DNA from 4 places in the Lentzea sokolovensis genome. Region 2 is predicted to be linked to each of the others. Evidence: riboswitches for the same ligand, from Rfam matches in the RefSeq annotation. Region 2 holds a riboswitch; each other region holds the start of a gene.
The links. Region 2 has a riboswitch for cobalamin ahead of cobN (cobaltochelatase subunit CobN). Riboswitches for the same ligand answer to the same signal wherever they lie in the genome.

Region 1 (3,361 bases), on a different contig from region 2:
GAGATCCACGCGATCCGACCAGCCCTCGACGGCCAGACGCCCGGTGCGGTCGAGCAGGAGACCTCGCCCCTGGCCCATCCGGTCGTAGAGACGGCCCTGGGCCAGGTCGGTGTCGGGCAGCCGGCGGCCGAGCAGGTCGGGGCCCTCGCCGAAGTCGTAGCGGATGCCGAGCGCGGTGATCTTCTCGATCAGCCGCCGGTTCACCTCGTTGATGTCCATCAGTTCGGTGAGCAGCCTGCGCACTGCCTGCGCGCCCGGTTCGGGGGAGGAGAGCTGCACCTGGGCACGGGTGTTGTCCAGGACGTCCGCGGCGACCGGATGACGTTCGGCGTGGTAGCTGTCCAGCAACGTCTCCGGCGCCCAGCCGCGGACCTGCGCGGCCAGCTTCCAGCCGAGGTTGACCGCGTCCTGCACGCCGAGGTTCAGGCCCTGACCGCCGGCGGGCGGGTGGATGTGCGCCGCGTCGCCGGCCAGCAGCACCCGCCCGATCCGGTAGTGCTCGACCAATCGGGTGGAATCGCCGAAACGGGACAACCAGCCCGGGGAGTGCGCGCCGAAATCGGTTCCGGCGACGGCGCGCAGTTCCCGCCGGAAATCATCGATGGTCGGCGGTTCCGCGCGTTCCTCGCCGGCCTCCGCACAGGAGACCACAACGCGATAAATCCCATCCCCGAAATGTCCGAGCTGGAACACCTTGCCGGTCTCGCGGATCGCCGCCACCTTGGCGGCGATCTCGTCCTCCGGTGCGCCGAATTTCATCTCGCCCATCAGCGTGTCGTTCCGCGAGGGCTCGCCGGGGAACCCGACGCCGAGAAGTTTGCGCACCGTGCTGCGGGCGCCGTCGCAGCCGACCAGGTACCGCGACCGCAGCCGCTCGCCATCGGCCAGTTCAACGGTCACGCCTTCGTCGTCCTGCTCGAACGCGACCACCCCGTCACCGCGCCGGACCTGTGCGCCCAGTGCGATCGCGTGGTCGGCGAGCAGGTGCTCGGCGGTCGGCTGCTGGATGCCCAGCAGGAAGGTGAACGAGGAATCCAGGCCGCCGGGCGTGGGCTTGGGGATGGCGGCGAAGGCTCCGCCGACCGGGCGCTGCCTGCCGCGTTCCAGAAAGCGATCCAGCAGTCCGCGCATCGCCAGGACTTCCAAACTGCGAATGTGCAGACTCACAATCCGCACGAACGACGACGAGGGCTCCGGTTCCTTTTCGAGAACGAGCACCTGCACGTCGTGCAGTCGCACTTCGGCGGCCAGCATCGCGCCGGTCGGACCGCATCCGGCAATGATCACGTCGAACATGAACCACCCGTTCAGCCCTGGCATCGGCGGCTCAGTGTGGGGCTCCTCGGATCTAGTCGCAAGCGAAATACGGTGAACGATGTATTCACGGTGTGCACACAGCTGCGCGACGAGATCGTGGCCTGGGGCCTGGCGCCGGGTGCGCACCTGAAACGCCGAGTTCGCCGACGGCGACCCCGAGGAGTTGATCGCGCGGCTGGACGCGTTGATCGACGAGGCAGCGGGCAACCCCTACCTCGGCGAGGCGCTCGGGGCGTTGCGCGGGCAGCTGCGGCGGTTGCGACTGGCCGCTCGCCGGAACGCCCGGCGATGTCGTTCCACATCCACGACAGCCTGCGCGCCCTGGCCGACGTCCTCTGGGCCAACTGAGCGACACGCCCACTAGATGTAGTTGCTCGTGGCTCGACGGCGCCCATGTATTGTGCTCCGAAGCTGGTTCGGCCGATCCTCCAGATCGGTCGTCGCAAGAGGGAACCCGGTGTGAGTCCGGGACTGCCCCGCAGCGGTGAGTGGGAACGAAAGCCGTCAGAAAGCACTGGACATCGATGTCTGGGAAGCGACGGCCGGTAGGCGCCTGGCGACAGGCTCGCCCATGAGTCCGAAGACCTGCCAGCGCCCCGCACGTGCCTGCGTGCGGGCGTCCGCGGCCCCGAGGGAGGGCGGGAGGACGTGGCGGTCGCGCGCGCCCGTTCACTCCTCGCTGTCCCCGTGGCCACCCGAGCTCGCGAGGAGAGAGCTAGTGACGGCGGTCGACACGGTCACCACCACTATGCGCGTCAAGAAACGCAACGGTTCACTGGAACCCGTTGACTTGAACAAGATCGTGCGCGCGGTGGAGCGCTGCACGGTCGGTCTGCACGACGTCGACCCGCTGCGGGTCGCCACCAAGACGATCAGCGGCCTCTACGACGGCGCCACCACCGAGGAACTGGACCGGCTGTCGATCCAGACCGCCGCGGCGCTCGTGTCCGAGGAGCCCGAGTACTCCAAGCTCGCCGCCGGCCTGCTCGCGGCGTTCATCGAGAAGGAAGTGCGCCGCCAGGGCGTGATGTCCTTCAGCCAGAGCATCGCGCTCGGCCACGCGGAAGGCCTGATCGGCGACGCGACCGCGGAGTTCGTGGCCGCCAACGCCCGCAAGCTCGACGACGCGATCGACCTCGACGGCGACCGGCGGTTCGAGTACTTCGGCCTGCGCACGGTCTACGACCGCTACCTGCTGCGCCACCCCGCGAAGCGTTCGGTGATCGAGCAGCCGCAGTACTGGCTGCTGCGCGTCGCGTGCGGTCTCTCGCAGACCGCGACCGAGGCGATCGACTTCTACCGGCTGATGTCGTCGCTGGCGTACCTGCCCAGCTCGCCGACGCTGTTCAACTCCGGTACGCAGCACACCCAGATGTCGTCGTGCTACCTGCTGGACTCGCCGCGCGACGAGCTCGAGTCGATCTACGACCGCTACAAGCAGATCGCCCGGCTGTCGAAGTTCGCCGGCGGCATCGGCGTGCAGTGGTCCCGGGTCCGTTCGCGCGGTGCGCTGATCCGCGGCACGAACGGCCACTCCAACGGCATCGTGCCGTGGCTGCGCACGCTCGACGCGTCGGTCTCGGCGGTCAACCAGGGCGGCCGACGCAAGGGCGCCGCCTGCGTGTACCTGGAGACGTGGCACCCGGACATCGAGGAGTTCCTGGAGCTGCGCGACAACACCGGTGAGGACGCGCGCCGCACGCACAACCTCAACCTGGCGAACTGGATCCCGGACGAGTTCATGCGCCGCGTCGAGGCGGACGGGGACTGGTCGCTGTTCGACCCTGACGAGATTCCCGAGCTGGTCGACCTGTGGGGCGACGAGTTCGACCGCGCCTATCGCGGCGCGGAGGAGGCCGGCCGCGCCGTCCGCACGGTCAAGGCTCGTGACCTTTATGGACGGATGATCCGCACGCTCGCCCAGACCGGCAACGGCTGGATGACGTTCAAGGACACCGCGAACCGCAGGTGCAACCAGACCGCGTCGCCGTCGAACGTGGTGCACCTGTCCAACCTCTGCACGGAGATCCTCGAGGTCACCAGC
Region 2 (3,361 bases):
AAGGAGAACGGGACCGTGATGATCCGGCCGTCGAACTCGGGGATCGCGACCTGCGTCGCGGTGTCCAAAGGAGACAGTCCGTCGTCGTTGGAGTCCCACGACTCGCGGCTCGACGTGAGGCACAACCCCTGCAGGATCGGCACGTCGAGCGCGGCCAGCGCGCCGACGTCCCACGCGTCGTCGTCGCCACCTGCGGACGCCTTCGCGGGGTTCGTGCCGCCCGCCGCGAGCACCGTCACGACGAGCGCGTCGGCTTGGCGCAGCACGTCGAGCAGTTCGGGTTCGGCGGTGCGCAGCGAAGAGCAGAAGACCGGCAGGGGCTTCCCGCCCTTGGCCTCGATCGCGTCGCACAGGGCGTGGACGAACGCCGTGTTCCCGGCCACGTGGTGCGCGCGGTAATAGAGCACCGCGACCGTCGGACCGGTGCCCTCGGTCTCCCGTTCCAGCACACCCCACGTGGGGGTGGCGGCGGGGGCCTCGAAGCCGTGGCCGGTCAGCAGCACGGTGTCCGACAGGAACTTGTGCAGCTCGGTGAGGTTCGCCGGACCGCCGTGCGCGAGGTAGAGGTGCGCCTCGGCGCACACGCCACCGGGCACCGTCGACAGCTCCATCAGCGCCGCGTCCGGCTGCTGCTCGCCACCGAGCACCACCACCGGCAGGCCGCACGCCAGCAGCCAGTCGAGGCCTTCCTCCCACATCCGGCGCCCACCGAGGATGCGCACGAGGACGAGGCCGACGTCCTGGATCAACTCGGGCAGGTCGTCGGTCGTGAGTCGCGCGGGGTTGCCGAGCCGGTACTCGGCACCGCTCGCACGCGCCGACAGCAGGTCGGTGTCGGAGGTCGACAGCAGCAGGATCACGCAGGCTCCATCCCTCGTGGGGTCCTCGCCCCAAAATGCGGGTGACTGGCGAAGCGGAGTTCCTGACTCCCAGCGGTGTTCGCTGGTCACAGTGGCGGGACCGCGCCGGATTCGCACCGGCTTCCTCCTGCGCTTCGTCGTTCGGGCTCACCCTAACCGGCGGGTTACAGTCCGACCTATGCGTAGTCACCCGGACGCCTGCCCCGGCGCCGTCGAGCTGCACGCCGCGGCCGACGGCGGGCTGGCGCGCATCCGGGTGCCGGGCGGCACTCTTTCCGCTGCTCAGTGGGACGTCGTGCGCCTCGCGTCGCTCGAACTCGGCTCCGGCTCGATCGAACTGACCTCGCGGGCGAACCTCCAGATCAGGGGGCTGGCCGACGGCGTGGAACTGGGCGCGCGGCTGGCCGCGGCCGGCCTGCTGCCCTCGGCGTCGCACGAGCGGATCCGCAACATCATCGCCGCCCCGCTGGAGGACAACCAGGCGCTGGTCGACGCGATCGACTCGGCCCTGTGCGCGGACCCGGCGATGGCGGATCTGCCGGGAAGGTTCCTGGTGACGGCGGGGGCCGCGGTGAGCGGGCTGGGCGGCGACTTCGGCCTGGTCAGCAGCGATGTGGGCCAGACGGGCGGCGATGCGTCCCGCACCACCCCCTCCCCGTGGGTCCTCCTCCTCGCCGGCCGCGACACCGGCGTCCGCGTCACCGACCCGGTCGACGCCGTGCTCACCGCCGCCCGCCTCTTCCAGCAGCTCCGCGGGCAGGCCTGGCGCCTGTCCGAAGTAGACGACGGTGTGCGAAAGATCACCGCTCACTTCGGTGCCTCCGACGCCCCGCGGATCACCCCGGCTGTGACTCCTGTCGCACCTTCACCTTTGACGCCAGGCGTCCCGCTCGGCCGGCTCGACGCCCACCAACTCCCCGGCGTCGCCCTGCGCCTGACGCCGTGGCGCAGCCTGGTCGTCCCCGCCGGCACCGACACCTCCGGCTTCATCACCGACCCGGCCTCCCCGTGGCACGGCGTCAGCGCCTGCACCGGCCGCCCCGGCTGCGCGAAGTCGCTGTCCGACGTACGGGCCGACGCGCGCGCGTGGCTCGGCACCCCGCATGACCGTCCCGTCCACTGGTCGGGCTGTGCCCGCCGCTGCGGCCGTCCCGCCGGCGATGTGACCGAGTTCGTCGCGACCGGCGACGGCTACGAGGAGATCCGTTGACGCAGTACATCAAGGACGGGGCGGAGATCTACCGCCAGTCCTTCGCCACCATTCGCGCGGAGTCGGACCTCACCAGGTTCCCCGCCGACGTCGCGAAAGTCGTCGTCCGCATGATCCACGCGTGCGGCATGACCGACCTGCCGGACGACGTCGCCTTCTCCCCGAACGTCGTGCGCGACGCCCGGGAAGCGCTGCGCAACGGTGCGCCGATCCTGTGCGACGCCAACATGGTCGCGTCCGGCGTGACCCGCCGCCGCCTGCCGAAGGACAACGAAGTCCTTTGCCACCTGCAGGATCCGCGGACTCCGGAGCTGGCGCAGACCATCGGCAACACGCGCAGCGCCGCCTCCCTGGAACTGCTCGCGGACCGGTTCGACGGCGCGGTGATCGCGATCGGCAACGCCCCCACGGCGTTGTTCCACCTCCTCGACCTGATCGCCGCCGGAGCCCCGAGGCCCGCCGCGGTCCTGGGCATCCCGGTCGGGTTCATCGGGGCCGCGGAGTCCAAGGAAGCTTTGGCCGCAACGGATCTGGAGCACCTCGTGGTGCGCGGCCGGCGCGGCGGCAGTGCCATGACGGCGGCGGCCATCAACGCGATCGCGAGCGAGGAAGAATGACGGGCAAGCTCTACGGCGTCGGCCTGGGTCCCGGCGACCCGGAACTCCTGACGGTCAAGGCCGCGCGACTCATCAACGAAGCCGACGTGGTGGCGTTCCACAGCGCCCGGCACGGCAAGTCGGTCGCCAAGACCATCGCGGCGCCGTACTTCCGCAGCCAGAACGATCCGAACCCGCAGATCATGGAACAGCTCGTCTACCCGGTCACCACCGAGGACACGGACGACTACCAGGGCGAGATCGACGCCTTCTACGAGGAGGCCGCCGCCAAGCTGGCCGCGCACCTCGACGCCGGACGCGTCGTCGTCGTCCTGGCCGCTGGAGATCCGTTCTTCTACGGCTCCTACATGCACATGCACAAGCGCCTGGCCGACCGCTACGAGTGGGAGGTGGTCCCCGGCGTCACGTCCGTGAGCGGCGCTTCAGCAGTACTCGGCACACCGCTCGTGGAACGCGACGAGGTGCTCACGATCCTGCCGGGCACGTTGCCGCCCGCCGAGCTCGCGACCAGGCTCGCCGACACCGACAGCGCCGCGATCCTCAAGCTGGGCCGTACTTTCGGCAACGTCCGCGAGGCCCTCGAAACGGCCGGCCGGCTCGACGGCGCGTGGTACGTCGAACGCGCCACCACCGGTCGTCAGAAGATGTCGCCGCTGGCCGACGTCGATCCCGCG
Region 3 (3,361 bases), on a different contig from region 2:
GCGCCGATCACCTCGCCGAACTCCGAGTAGCACAGGTGGGTGTGGATCTGGGTGCCCGGCGTCGCGCCCGCGGTGGCGAGCCGGAACGCGCCGACCGACCACTCCAGGTACGCCGGTTGGTCCTTCCGGCGCAACGGAAGCAGCTCGCGCAACGCCGGTTCGTCGACCTGCACCACCCGGATCCCGGCGGCCTCCAGGTCGCGGATCTCGTCGCGCAACGCCAGCGCCACCTGGTTCGCGGTGTCGGCCGGTGGCTGGTCGTCGCGGACGAACGACCACGCGAGGATCGTCACCGGACCGGTCAGCATCCCCTTGACCGGCTTGGACGTCAGCGACTGCGCGTAGGTGCTCCACGGCACCGTCATCGGCTTCGGGCGCGATACGTCGCCGTGGATGATCGGCGGCCGCACGCACCGCGACCCGTACGACTGCACCCACGCGAACTGCGTGCTGGCGAAGCCTTCCAGGTGCTCTGCGAAGTACTGGACCATGTCGTTGCGCTCGGGTTCGCCGTGCACCAGCACGTCCAGGCCGATGTCCTCCTGCAGATCGATCACGCGCCCGATCTCGTCCCGCATCCGCTGCCCGTACTCGTCCTCGGTGATCTGACCGTTCCTGACCGCCGCGCGTGCCTTGCGGATGTCGCCGGTCTGCGGGAACGACCCGATCGTCGTGGTCGCGAGCGGCGGCAGCCCGAGCCGGGCCTGCTGGGCCGCGGCCCGTTCCTCGTACGGCGCGCGGAGGCTGTGCTCCGGCCGCAACGACGCGATGCGCGCCCGGACGTGGTCGTCGCGGCGCGGGCCGGGCACCTGGCGCTGCGCCTCGTCGGCCCAGGCGCCGTCGGCTCCGTCGCGCAAAGCCTTGCCCAGCACCACGATCTCGCGGACCTTCTGCCGGGCGAACGCCAGCCGCGCCCGCACGTCCGGTTCGAGGGTCTCGGCCTCCAGGTCGTACGGCACGTGCAGCAGCGTGGAGGAAGACGAGACGACGACTTCGCGTGCCGAGCCCAGCAGCGCCGCGGCCTTCGCGAGAGCGGCGTGCAGGTCGGTGCGCCACACGTTGCGTCCGTCGACCAGGCCGGCCACCAGGATCTTGTCGCGCAGCGCGGGGATCGCCACCGACGTGTCCGGCGCGCTCACGAGGTCGATGCCGATCGCCTCGACCTGCGAGGAGGCCAGGATCGGCAGCGCCTCGCCCAGATCGCCGTAGTAGCCGGTGACCAGCAGCTTCGGCCTGCCCGGCAGCCCGCTCACCGTCCGGTACGTGCGGCGCAACGCGTTCAGCTCGGCCGGTGTGCGGTCGGCGGCGAACGCCGGTTCGTCGATCTGCACCCATTCGACGCCCTCGACGCGCAGGCGGCCGAGCAGTTCGACGTACGCCTCCAGCAGCCGGTCGAGCAGCGTCAGCGGTTCGAAACCGGGGACCGTGCTCTTGGCCAGCAACAGGTACGTGACCGGGCCGAGCAGCACCGGCCGGGTCGTGATGCCGAGTTCGAGCGCCTCGCGGTACTCGGCGATCGGCTTGTCGCCGGCCAGCCGGAACTCGGTGTCCGGGCCCAGTTCCGGCACCAGGTAGTGGTAGTTCGTGTCGAACCACTTCGTCAGTTCCAGGGCCGCGGCGCCGTCCCGGCCGCGTGCAGCCGCGAAGTAGGTGTCCAGTTCGGACAGTCCGAGGTCGCGGAACCGCTGGGGGATCGCGTCGAACAGCAATGACGTGTCGAGCACCTGGTCGTAGAACGAGAAGGTGTTCGACGGCACGGAGTCCAGTTCGGACAGTTCGGCCCAGGTCCGCGCCCGCAGGTCTCGGGCGGTCTGGTGAAGTGCGGCTTCGTCGATCTTCCCGGCCCAGTACTGCTCGACCGCGCGCTTCAGTTCGCGCTTCGGTCCGATCCGGGGGTAGCCGAAGACGGTGCTGCCGATGGTCACAGGCTCTCTCCTCGCGAGCGTGCGGAAGCACCGGAGACACGCGAGCAGGGCGGCACGGAGCCGCGCCCGAGAGGCTCCGGAGCACCGCGCGCCGGGTCGGCGCGCGGACCGGCGGCAGGTCTTCGGACTCGTGGGCGTCTTGCGTGCTCCTACCGGCCGTCGCTTCCCAGGTCTGGCAGACCCAGTGCTTCTGACGGCTTTCGTTCCCACTCACCGCTGCGGGGCAGTCCCGGACTCGCACCGGGTTCCCTTTTGCTCCACCCGGAACGAGTCCGGGTGAACCGCTGGCAGGACCGACACTAGCGGGCGGCGCCGAGCATGCCCAGCGCCATCGCGCCGTACTGAATGGTGAGATCACTCAAGTTGACCGGCCCGTCCGGGGAGTACCACCGGGAAACGCCGCTGCACATCTCCAGCAACGCCAGCCGCGCGACGCTCGGATCGGCCACCGTCAGCTTGCGCGCCTTCACGCCGTCGTCGATCGCGTCCTGCCAGAAGCGCTCGTAGCGGTCGCGCAACGCCACGATCTCCTCGCGGCGCTCGCCGGTCAGCGCGCGCATCTCGCCGTCCACCACCGCGGTCTCGCGCGGCTTCTCGGCGTGCGCCCGCACGTGCATCTTGACCAACGAGACGAGACGGTCCGTCTCGTCACCGGTGATCTGCTCGGCCTTGCCGATCAACTCGGTGAGACTCGTGCGCATGATCTCGACCAGCAGGTCTTCCTTGGTGCCCATGTAGTGGTAGAGCGTCGCCGACGACAGCCCGGCGGCCTGCGCGAGGTCGCGGATGCCGGTGCCGTGGAAGCCGCGTTCGGCGAACAACCGCACGGCGGCCTCGCGGACCCGTTCCTCCGTCGTCATCTGCTGCCTCCCTTGACCGCCTGGACGCCCTCACTCTAGCGTCAGGCCCGATCGATCGATCGATCGAAGGGGAGAGATGACCGTCGACTACTCCTGTGCCGAGGGCATCGCGCAGGTGCACCTGAACCGTCCGGAACGGCTCAACGCCGTGGTCCCGGCGCTGGTCGAGGACCTGCTGGCCGCGTTCGCACGGGCACGGGAGGACCAGGCGCGGGTGATCGTGCTGGCGGGCCGTGGCAAGTCGTTCTGCGCCGGCCACGACCTGAAGGAGCCGGTCCCGGTCGAGACCGAGGAGCAGACGCGGGCACGACTGGAGCGCATCCAGGACGTGACTCGCGCGATCCGCGACTTCCCCGGCATCGTGATCGCCGCGGTTCACGGCTACGCGCTGGGCGCGGGCGCGGAGTTCGCGCTGGGATGCGACCTGGTCGTGGCGCAGACCAGTGCGGAGTTCGGGTTTCCCGAGGTCGGCGTGGGGCTCAGCGTGACGGGTGGGATCTCCAGCCTGTTGCCGAAGCTCGTCGGACTGGCGCGCGCCAAGGAGATGCTCCTGCTCGGCGAACGGATTCATCCTCC
Region 4 (3,361 bases), on a different contig from region 2:
ACCTTGGCGATCAGTTCAGGCACGAGCACGTCCACGGGCGTGCCGGAGGCGACGATCCGGCCTTCGTCCAGCACGTACAGCCGGTCGCAGAAGGAAGCGGCGAGGTTCAGATCGTGCAGAACCGTCAACACCGTGACGCCCAGCCCACGTGTGAGCCGGAGAACGTCGAGCTGATGCCGGATGTCGAGGTGGTTCGTGGGCTCGTCCAGCACGAGCACGCGTGGCTCCTGGGCGATGGCGCGAGCGATGAGAACGCGCTGACGCTCACCACCGGACAGACTGAGGAAGCTGCGCGAAGCGAGATGCGAAACGTCCACGGTGGACAGTGCCTCGGAAACCACCCGGGAATCACGCGCGGGATCGCGGTCGTGCGGCAGCCTGCCCATCTCCACGACCTCGGCGACCGTGAAGTCGAACTCGACCTGCGACTCCTGGGTCAGCGCGGCGAGGTGGCGGGCGACGTCGTGTCGTTTGTGGACGTTCTCGCCGTCGAGCAGGACGGTGCCGGCGTCGGGCTTGAGCGCCCGGTACACGCACCGCAAGGTCGTCGACTTGCCGCTGCCGTTGGGGCCGACGATGCCGACGACCTCACCGGAGGCGTTCAACGAAATGCCGGAGATGATGTTCCGGACGGTGACGTCGTGCAGTTCGACGCGCATCAGCGGCCTCCGAAGACGTAGGACCTGCGGCGCATCAGGAAGATGAAGCACGGCACGCCGAGTGCGGCCGTGATGACGCCGAGCGGCAGTTCCTCCGGCGCCGCGAGCATCCGCGCGGCCACGTCGACCCAGACCAGGAACGACGCTCCGGCCAGCGGTGCGAGCGCCAGGACCTTGCGGTGGTCGGCGCCGACCACCATGCGCGTCAGGTGCGGCAGCATCAGCCCGACGAATCCGACGGCGCCGCTGACCGCCACCAGCACACCGGTCATGGCGGCAGTGACGATGAACAGGTGCGTGCGGAACCGGTTGACCGCCACACCGAGCGTGGTCGCCGTCTCGTCGCCCATCGCCAGCGCGTTGAGCTTCCGCGCCTTGGTCGTCAGGTAGACGATGCCGGCCGCGGTCACGACGGCGGCGACGGGCAGCGACTGCCAGTTCGCGCCGCCGAGGCTGCCGAGCAGCCAGAACATCGCGGCCCGCGCCGCCTCACCTCGCGGCGCCTGGAACACCAGCAGCATCGCCACGGCGGAGAACCCGTACGCGAGCGCGGTCCCGGTCAGCACCAGCCGCAACGGTGTGAGCCCTCGGCTCGTGCGCGCGGTGATGTAGACCAGGGCCGTGGCGCCGAGACCGGTCAGGAACGCTCCCACCGACAACGCGTAGACGCCGAGGCCGGACAGGATTCCGAGCGTCGCGACCGCCGTCGCCCCCACGCTCGCGCCCGACGAGATGCCGAGCACGTAGGGGTCTGCCAACGCGTTGCGCACCATCGCCTGGATCGCGACGCCGACGGTGCTCAGACCCGCTCCCACGACCGCGGCCAGCAGGACGCGGGGAAGCCGGATGTCCCAGACGATGTGGTACTGCCCGGCGAGGTCCGCGGGGATCGTGCCACCGGTCAGCGCCGCCCACAGCAGTTCGAGCGTGAGGTCGAACGGAACGGAGACGGGGCCGAGCGCGACGCCCGCGACGAGGCTGACGGCGAGCACGCCGACGAGCACGCTGATCTTGGAGAGCACTGGGTCCTTCCCGCAGTCCACGGCGGAGTCGGAAGTTCTCGGGCACCGTGAGCGGGTGTTCGGGCTCGTCCCAGGTGGGACCTACCGTTGCGGGTCAGCGCCGGACTTCGACCGGTCTTCCCCCACGCACGACTGACCCGACCCTACCTGCGAAAACAGAAAGTTCGAAAATTCTCCGGGTGTGATGTCGATCCGGCCCGCGGCCCGTTCGACCTGTGGACGTCACCGAGGAAGACACCGAGCGAGGAGATCCACCGTGAAGTACATCCTGATCATGCGTGCCACCGACGAGGCCTACGCGAACATGGGCGAGTTCGACTTCGACAAGATGCTGGAGACGATCGGCGCGTACAACGAGGAACTGATCCGCGCCGGTGTGCTGCTGGCCGCCGAGGGTCTCTCCGAGCCGTCCGAGGGAGTCGTCGTCGACTACTCCGCCGAACCCCCGGTCGTCACCGACGGCCCGTACGGCGAGACCAAGGAGCTGTTCAACGGCTTCTACCTGCTCAACGTGTCCTCGAAGGAGGAGGCGATCGAGTGGGCCAAGCGCATGCCGCTGACCGGCCCGGGCTTCAAGACCGAGATCCGGCGCGTGCCGACGATCGACGAGTTCCCGCAGGACAACGAGTGGATCCAGAAGGAGCGCGCGTGGCGTGAGGCCAACGGCCAGCTCTGACCGACGCGCGGAAACGCCGAAGCCCGGCCGGGGATTCTCCGGCCGGGCTTCAAAACGTCTAGCGGATGAACCTCAGCCAGTGCGGACGTTCGACGACACGAGTGCCGCGAGACGGTCGCCGATGGCGTAGGTGGCCCCAGGCGACTGGTGGTCCCTGGTAGCGAGATCAAAGGCCACGGAGGCCTCGATCCGGCGGGCCGACTCGTGCTCGCCGAGGTGGTCGAGCAGCAGCGCGACCGACAGCACGGCGGCCGTCGGGTCCGCGATGCCCTGGCCCGCGATGTCCGGCGCCGAACCGTGCACCGGCTCGAACATCGACGGGTTGCGACGGGTCACGTCCATGTTTCCCGACGCGGCCAGGCCGATGCCACCCGTGACGGCGGCGGCGAGGTCGGTCAGGATGTCGCCGAACAGGTTGTCGGTGACGATCACGTCGTAACGGCCCGGGTCGGTGACCATGTGAATGGTCGCCGCGTCCACGTGCTGGTAGGCCACGGTGACGTCCGGGTGCTGCAGCGAGACCTCCTCCACGACGCGCGACCACAACGAGCCGGCGTGCGTGAGGACGTTCGTCTTGTGCACCAAGGTCAGGTGCCGGCGCTGACGGTTCGACGCACGCGCGAAGGCGTCCCGAACCACGCGCTCGACGCCGAACGAGGTGTTCAGCGAGACCTCGGTGGCGATCTCGTGCGGCGTGTCCTTGCGGAGCAGGCCGCCGTTGCCCGCGTACGGGCCTTCCGTGCCCTCGCGGACCACCACCATGTCGATCTCCGGCGGGTCCGCGAGCGGGCTGCGGACACCGGGGTAGAGACGAGCCGGGCGGAGGTTCACGTGGTGGTCGAGTTCGAAGCGCAGCCTCAGAAGCAGGCCCCGCTCCAGAATTCCGCTCGGCACCGACGGGTCGCCCACCGCGCCGAGCAGGATCGCGTCGTGCTGGCGAAGCTCTCCCAGCACCGACTCGGGCAACAACTCTCCCGTGGCGTGCCAGCGCGCCGCGCCGAGGT

Region 1: it holds a riboswitch for cobalamin, as region 2 does, so the genes downstream of both, SK854_RS07310 (ribonucleoside-diphosphate reductase subunit alpha) here and cobN (cobaltochelatase subunit CobN) in region 2, are expected to answer to the same signal.
Region 3: it holds a riboswitch for cobalamin, as region 2 does, so the genes downstream of both, metE (5-methyltetrahydropteroyltriglutamate--homocysteine S-methyltransferase) here and cobN (cobaltochelatase subunit CobN) in region 2, are expected to answer to the same signal.
Region 4: it holds a riboswitch for cobalamin, as region 2 does, so the genes downstream of both, SK854_RS25695 (FecCD family ABC transporter permease) here and cobN (cobaltochelatase subunit CobN) in region 2, are expected to answer to the same signal.

What each region holds. Positions count from the first base shown of each region.
Region 1 covers NZ_JAXAVU010000004.1:391,015-394,375, reverse strand. The annotation lists gene SK854_RS07315 (FAD-dependent monooxygenase) at 1-1,296, opposite strand, end outside; cobalamin riboswitch at 1,713-1,924, shown strand; gene SK854_RS07310 (ribonucleoside-diphosphate reductase subunit alpha) at 2,036-3,361, shown strand, end outside.
Region 2 covers NZ_JAXAVU010000013.1:265,974-269,334, reverse strand. The annotation lists gene cobN (cobaltochelatase subunit CobN) at 1-860, opposite strand, end outside; cobalamin riboswitch at 896-1,030, opposite strand; gene SK854_RS32530 (hypothetical protein) at 1,039-2,070, shown strand; gene SK854_RS32525 (precorrin-8X methylmutase) at 2,067-2,687, shown strand; gene SK854_RS32520 (precorrin-2 C(20)-methyltransferase) at 2,684-3,361, shown strand, end outside.
Region 3 covers NZ_JAXAVU010000014.1:785,145-788,505, reverse strand. The annotation lists gene metE (5-methyltetrahydropteroyltriglutamate--homocysteine S-methyltransferase) at 1-1,925, opposite strand, end outside; cobalamin riboswitch at 2,022-2,226, opposite strand; gene SK854_RS37455 (TetR/AcrR family transcriptional regulator) at 2,225-2,785, opposite strand; gene SK854_RS37450 (enoyl-CoA hydratase/isomerase family protein) at 2,862-3,361, shown strand, end outside.
Region 4 covers NZ_JAXAVU010000010.1:773,506-776,866, forward strand. The annotation lists gene SK854_RS25690 (ABC transporter ATP-binding protein) at 1-659, opposite strand, end outside; gene SK854_RS25695 (FecCD family ABC transporter permease) at 659-1,681, opposite strand; cobalamin riboswitch at 1,715-1,847, opposite strand; gene SK854_RS25700 (YciI family protein) at 1,938-2,357, shown strand; gene SK854_RS25705 (3-isopropylmalate dehydrogenase) at 2,430-3,361, opposite strand, start outside.